2 linked regions of the Filimonas effusa genome follow. The protein of the gene in region 1 interacts with the protein of each later gene in a pairwise test. Links are inferred from orthologs where the notes say so. Each region holds a gene or a part of one and is shown on either strand. Other genes may lie near its edges.

Region 1 (3,481 bases):
ATAGTAAAAATAATTTTCAACTTAGGATTAAACTGGAACAACCGGTAGATAGTACCATCAAGCATGGTAACGATCTCTTCTATTGTTGACAAGTGTTTTGTAAACTCCTGGGCCGGCGCCTTATGACAGTTCACCACGGGCTGCCCATTTTCTTTTAGCTTATAAACAAAAGAAGACCCCAGTGTAATAAGCAACCAGTCGGCCTGCTTCAGGAAATCGTGCGCCTGCTGCTGCGATTCATTGATAGCTGCCAACGCCTGTCCTGCAGAAGGATGTGAAAAGCGGCTATGGTGCATCCAGCTATGCCAGGCCTCATTCAATTCAAATAAGTCACCGGCAGCGTATTGCTTATTTTCCATATAAGCCACAAGGCTATTGCACACACCTATAGGATCGAACAGAATACCGCTGGGATTCTGCAGCACATTAAACTTTGCCTCTTCCAGGTTACGACCAATATGCTCGGTAAAACAAGAACCAATCAACAGGAGTTTATCCTGGTGTGTGATCAGCGGATCTAATGGTTTAATACGAATAGGCACCTGGAAATCCATATAAAACTTGCGATATAATTATTGATTTACAAAAACACCTGCCGCCATTTGGAGGCTATCGGACAATGCCTGTGTATTCAAAGGCAATTGTATTCCTTTAAAATGAAAGTAATCGATCATTTGCTCGGTGGCCATATTACCCACCAATTCATCCTGGGCCATAGGACAACCGCCAATACCTTTAAGCGCTCCGTCAAACCTATGGCAGCCGGCTGTTACAGCGGCTTCCAGTTTCTCCTGCCAATTGGCCGGCGTACTATGCAAATGCGCCCCAAAACTTACTGCCGGGTAACGCGGAATAACTGTTCGCAAAGCAGTGTTTATCTGCTCCGGAGTAGCCAGCCCCACTGTATCGGCAAGAGAGATCACAGTTATCTGTCTGGCAGCCATCTGATCGGCCCAATACAGCAGGATCTCCTCGTTATATACATCGCCATAAGGATTACCAAATCCCATACTCAGGTATACTACCAATGTTTTATTATGGCGAACACATAAGTCCTGGATGGCGTCTACCCTGGCAACACTTTCTTCTATGGAACTGTTTGTATTCCGTTGCTGAAACGTGGGCGAGATAGAAAAAGGAAAACCCAGCAGCGAAACCTTATCATAAGTTACTGCTTCTTCCGCCCCTCTCAGGTTGGCAACGATTGTGAGCAGCTTTGATGTGGTACCGCTCATATCCAGCGCATCCAGCACCTGCCTGGTATCGGACATCTGGGGTATGGCCTTGGGAGAAACAAAACTGCCGCAGTCGATGATATCAAAACCTACTTTCAGTAACTGAGCGAGATAAGCCAGTTTCTTTTCCGTAGGAATGAAATGTGGCCATCCCTGCATGGCGTCGCGGGGGCATTCTGTTATGATCACAGGTTCTGAGTGGTTCATGGTGTTGTTTTGATACGTTGCCTCACGGCCTCATACAGAATGATACCGGCAGCAACAGAAACATTAAATGAATCGAAGTCTCCTTTCATAGGTATGGTAAAATGAGCATCGGCGGCTTTGGACATAAAAGGCTGTACGCCCTTTTCTTCATTGCCCATGATAATACAACCGGGAATGGTAAGATCCAGTTCGAACAATTGCTTTTCAGCTTTCATTTCACTGGTAAACACCTGTATACCATTCAGATGAAGCGTATCAACCGCTTTCAGCAGGCTGTTTACACGGCAAACCTGCACCAGTTCCAATGCACCGGCACTGCTTTTCATTGCCTCTTCGTTGAGTGCGCCAACCCCTTTATCGGGAATGATCAAAGCCTGGGCGCCACAACAAACGGCACTGCGCGCAATGGCGCCAATGTTACGCACATCGGTAACGCCATCGAGCATTACAAAAAGCGGCGTCTCCCCTTTTTCCACTACCCAGTCGATCACCTGCTGCAGATCGTGATAAAATACAGCAGCCTTAAAGGCAATAACACCCTGGTGCTGGATATTGGTAAGACTATTCAGCTTTTCATTGGGAACATATTGAACCGGAACATTGTTATCCTTGGCAAGCTGCCTGATCTCGTTAATCACATCTCCTGAAGCATTTTTGAACATCAGGACCTTGTCTATCGTCTGACCGGAACGCAGCGCTTCAACAACGGGGTTACGGCCTGTAATAATATTTTTCTTAGAATGGAACATAATAGGCTGCGAAGGTAATCAATCCCCCGCATCTTCTGCCAAAGCTGCAATTAGCCCTGTTGCGGGCAGGTCTACCAAAGATAGGTAGCCGCCGCACCCGCAGGCAGCGACAAGGCATATTTGAAATCGCCCATTTTGGCATAGAAAGACTGTGGCCTGCTACTACTGTTAAACGCGATCAGCACCCTTTTGCCGGCAGGAGTCACGAAAGCCACGTTAGGCAAATCCGGCAGCAGGTTAGAACCAATGCGTCTGGAACCCGGTCGTACCCATTTGGCACCATGCGCCATAATATAGTAGGCGGGATTACGCACAACATTATCACCATCGATCGTTACCGCTCCCAGGCAACGGTCGCATCCTCCCCTATCGGTATGCGGTTTGTATTGCGGGTCGGAGGCCAGATTCCATTCGAGCACATTTTTACACCAGTTACGCGAAGCGCCGATGGTAAGCTGCCGGATATGAAAAGCAAGATCTTCCTGCATATTGCCGGGCGCGCCCAGCCATTGTTCCGTGAAATAAAGGTTCTTATCCGGATGCGCTTCATGTACTTTAGACAACGCATCGATGGTACCGCCATACAAATGAAAAGCCGAGCCATCGATATATTTTTTTGCTTCGGGGTCATTAAGAATGGAAATAGGATAGTCGGGTCTGTCGGCATTATGATCGTAGATAATGATCCTGGTACGCAGTCCTGCTTTGCTGAATGCGGGCCCCAGGTGATTTTTTACAAAATCAGCCTGATCGGGGGCCAGCATCAGCATACTCGGGTTATTACCCGGGTGCAGGGGTTCGTTCTGAACGGTAAGTGCGTCCAGCGTTACCCCTTCCTGCTGCATCTCATGAATATACCTCGTTAAATATTTTGCATAAACACCGGCATATTGCGGCAACAGGCTGCCGCCCCTGGTATCGCCTGTCGTTTTCATCCAGGCGGGGGGCGACCAGGGGGAGCCCATTATTTTGATATGCGGATTCACCGCCAGTATTTCTTTCAACATAGGCAGCAGATAGCGCCTGTCGGGGTCGAGACTAAAACGGGCCAATGCCGTATCGGTTTGTCCTGCGGGCAGATCGTTATAGCTAAAAGGCTTTTCATCGAGGTCCGATGCGCCCACACTAATACGCAGATAACTGATGCCTATATTGGCACCTGAGGTATCGAACAACTCCTTCAGCAACGCTGCCCTGGCAGCGGGCTGCATGCGGCTTAACGCCAAAGCGCTGCCACCCGTAAGCGTACACCCGAAACCATCCATTTCCTGGAACTGTTCTGCCTCATTC
Region 2 (3,350 bases), 1.2 Mb from region 1 along the record:
AGCCGATATAAAGGGAATCGGCAGCAGGATACTGGCATAATCGGGAAGCGTCTCTTATCAGATTTGAGGGAACGAAATCTTCTCCAACAACAGGGGAATTGTTTAACGAAACCGTGAAGTATTCCAGAAGCCCCATATGTATATAGGTAAGCCCTCCGAACTTAATGTTTAATCTATCCTGAAGATACCAGAAGGCCCTGTGTCCCATCTCATGGTAAAACAAAGAAGGCGACGGTTGGCCCCCGGGCTGAATAATGAATTCTTTGGGGGAGGTTAATAACGGTATATCACCATACAAAACACTTATCTCCCTGTAATCCTCCTGGGAATTGAAGTCTATCTTATTTTCAAAAAGCTTATTATAGTATTTTATTGCCTTGTCGATATTATAAGCTGTATACACGGAATAATATGCTTCTGAATGTCGCTTTATTCTCTTACTGAAATCGACTGCAACAGGAGTGCTGTATAGCTTCTTTCTATCAGGATTTTTATCGGGAAAAGAAATGGAATCTAAAATGCTAAATTGGAGGCTTTTAATAAAAGCGCTATTTATCTTCCCGTTCTTTATAATGTCTGCAGGTATCTTCTGGTTGCAGGTTTGACCATTGTTCAGGTAGTCAACCGTAGTAATAGGCTTTTGATACCGGCAACTGGCAAAAGCTAAAACCGGTACCCAGAAAAAAAATCTATTCATATAGCTGCCCCATGGGCTTTTATATAGTTGCAATACTTTTACAAGCCCCAAGGCTTCCGATATTAGGCTATAGCGTAAAAAGCACGCCCAAGCGAGTCGATAATATCCGACGGTAAAAGGCTTTCCATAGAATGAACTTCCGTATCCAGTGCAAGATCTGCCGCCAGCCCATGCAAATACACCCCTAGTAAAGCAGCATAATGAGGCTGTTTGTATTGCGCCATCAGGGCCGTTAAGATGCCGGTAAGCACATCGCCGCTGCCACCGGTGGCCATCCCCGCATTCCCGGTAGTATTGAACCAGCCCTTGCCCTGCCAGGCCACAAGACTATGATGCCCCTTTAATACAATAACCCAGCGATATTGCTTCGAAAGATGAATGGCCTTTTCTATCCGCTTCGATTCATTCTCATGTTCCCCGAATAACCGGTCGAATTCTTTGGGATGAGGAGTTAAGATGCTGTTCTCAGGTATGCGCTCCAGCCAGCCGGCATGCCGGCTGATAATATTTAAAGCATCTGCATCTATGATCATTGGCTGACTGGCGCCCTGCAGTAACTGGTCTACCAGTGTTACGGCAGCCTCGTGTGTGCCCAGTCCCGGGCCAACCCCAAGACAGGCATAAGCGCTCGTAGCCGCAGCAATGCTGGCCACTACCATCGCTTCGGGAACCGCAGTCTGCATAATAATATATCCTTCTTCAGGTATCAGGGTAGTTAATAAACCTATCCCGGATCTTAAACAGGCCCTTGCTGCCAGTACAGCAGCACCCATTTTCCCGTAACTGCCCGCCGCAAGTAAAGCATGGCCATAACTGCCCTTATGCGCAAATTCATGGCGCGGCTCATAAATAGCCAGCAGATCCGGCACAGTGATAAGATGATAAATAGCCTCCTCCGTAGGTTGAAAGCTCTCTTTTAAGCCAATATCCAACACCTGAACACTGCCGGTATAAACAGCATTCTCTGCCAGCATAAAACAGTATTTCTGTATCTGGAAGGTGAGCGTATGTGTTGCCTGAACTATAATATTGCCCTTCGATGAACCTTCCGTGAACATCCCGCTAGGCACATCTACCGAAAATACTCTCACATCGGCATCGTTGATATGCTGAACCAGTTGGGCCGACAAATCCTGGAGTGGCCTGTTTAACCCCGAGCCAAATAAAGCATCTATCACAATATCATCTGCATGTAAAACCGGGAAGGCGCCGGCATGTTCTATAAAGTAGAGCTCATCGGTAATACCGCGTAACCGCTGTAGGTTCGCTTCAAAATCATCAGACCCCCTTGCCCCAAACTCCAGTATGTACACCGACACGTCATACCCTTGCGCCAGTAACTGCCGGGCAATGGCCAAACCATCACCGCCGTTATTGCCCTTTGCACAAAATACTTTTAATATGGAATCACTCCCCGTAAATAAGGTAATATGGTTGGTGCAGGCAAGTGCCGCTTTTTCCATGAGGTCAATGGAGGATATAGGTTCATGGGCAATTGTATAAGCATCCCACTCGTGTATTTGTGCAGCCGTGAGCAGTTTCATGGAACGAATGTACAATTTTGCAACCTCTATTCTTCTAACTTATTATTGTCTTGATGGCCCGAGAATATATCACCAAGTTTCTTCGCCTGGTAGATAGCACGGTTGTACCGGTTGCCCAATACAATGATGGTGGCTGTATCCTGCACCTGGCGCGTGAATACTGTATTGCTGCCATGCCATTTCCCGTTATGATATATAATGGTATCCTGGTTATTGATGAACAGCCGCCAGCCAAGTCCGTAATTATGCATCGACTTGCGCTCGTTGCTTTGTGGCCTAAACGCACTATCCAGCGTCGCAGCATGTACAAAACGATGCTGGTACAATGCCTTGTCCCACAAAAGAAGATCCTGCACAGTACTGTAAATATTTTTATCGCCATAGGTGCAATCCAGGTGATCCATAGCATAAGGAATGTTGCCAATATAAGTAGGTACATATTGACTGGTATCCCGTATCGAAAACACAAAACTGTGGTTCATCCCCAAAGGGGTGAATACACTGTCTTTCATGTATTGCGGATAGGCCATGCCCGTCACTTTTTCTATGATCATCGCCAGCAATACATAATTGGTATTGCAATAATGAAAATTCCGGTTGGGGTTGTTATCGGGCCTCGGACGATTGGTGATCATCCAGTTCAACACATCTTCGTTGGTGGCTTTTACTTTTTTATTCCATCCCTTGTCCAGGAAATACAGGTAATTAGGTAAGCCGCTGCGGTGACTTAACAACATGCGAACAGTAATGCCGGAATACGGAAACGCAGGAAAATAATGCTGTAATGAATCGTCCAGCGATAAACGTCCCTGCTCCCAGAGCTTCAGAACAGTAGTACCGGTAAAGGTCTTGGAAACAGATGCCAGGTGAAAGGGAGTGTTCGCATTAATGGCTTCCTTCGTGCGGGTATTGCTGTAACCCCTGTAGTCCTCATACACAACTACTCCATTCTTGGCTACCAGTATGGCGCCGCTGAAATTATTCCCCAGTATTGCGGGAACAGCCGATTCTATTCTGTGATGATAATAATTAACCTGGCCTGGTGTCAGCGGTGCAAACGTAAAATCACTCGGCTCATTCGCAATTCCGCCCAGCAGGGAGGCATTTTT

The links. The genes of interacting proteins can lie anywhere in the genome.
Region 2: the proteins of rlmB (region 1) and ESB13_RS05370 interact in binary tests that used the Escherichia coli proteins (3 or more experiments, as listed by UniProt). The link is inferred for Filimonas effusa from one-to-one orthologs.

Annotation. Positions count from the first base shown.
Region 1 is NZ_SDHZ01000001.1:253,793-257,273, reverse strand. The notes cover bases 316-3,091. They hold rlmB (23S rRNA (guanosine(2251)-2'-O)-methyltransferase RlmB), read right to left. Parts: upstream 2,192-3,091; coding sequence 1,439-2,191; downstream 316-1,438. Other genes in these bases: ESB13_RS00990 (glycoside hydrolase family 30 protein), read right to left, coding at 2,263-3,091; ESB13_RS01000 (hydroxymethylglutaryl-CoA lyase), read right to left, coding at 573-1,442; ESB13_RS01005 (GSCFA domain-containing protein), read right to left, coding at 316-554. Outside these bases: more of ESB13_RS01005, read right to left, coding at 1-315; more of ESB13_RS00990, read right to left, coding at 3,092-3,481. UniProt on the Escherichia coli protein: Specifically methylates the ribose of guanosine 2251 in 23S rRNA.
Region 2 is NZ_SDHZ01000001.1:1,469,901-1,473,250, reverse strand. What follows is about bases 1-2,998. They hold ESB13_RS05370 (NAD(P)H-hydrate dehydratase), read right to left. Parts: upstream 2,242-2,998; coding sequence 760-2,241; downstream 1-759. Other genes in these bases: ESB13_RS05365 (serine hydrolase domain-containing protein), read right to left, coding at 2,268-2,998; ESB13_RS05375 (hypothetical protein), read right to left, coding at 1-697. Outside these bases: more of ESB13_RS05365, read right to left, coding at 2,999-3,350. UniProt on the Escherichia coli protein: Bifunctional enzyme that catalyzes the epimerization of the S- and R-forms of NAD(P)HX and the dehydration of the S-form of NAD(P)HX at the expense of ADP, which is converted to AMP.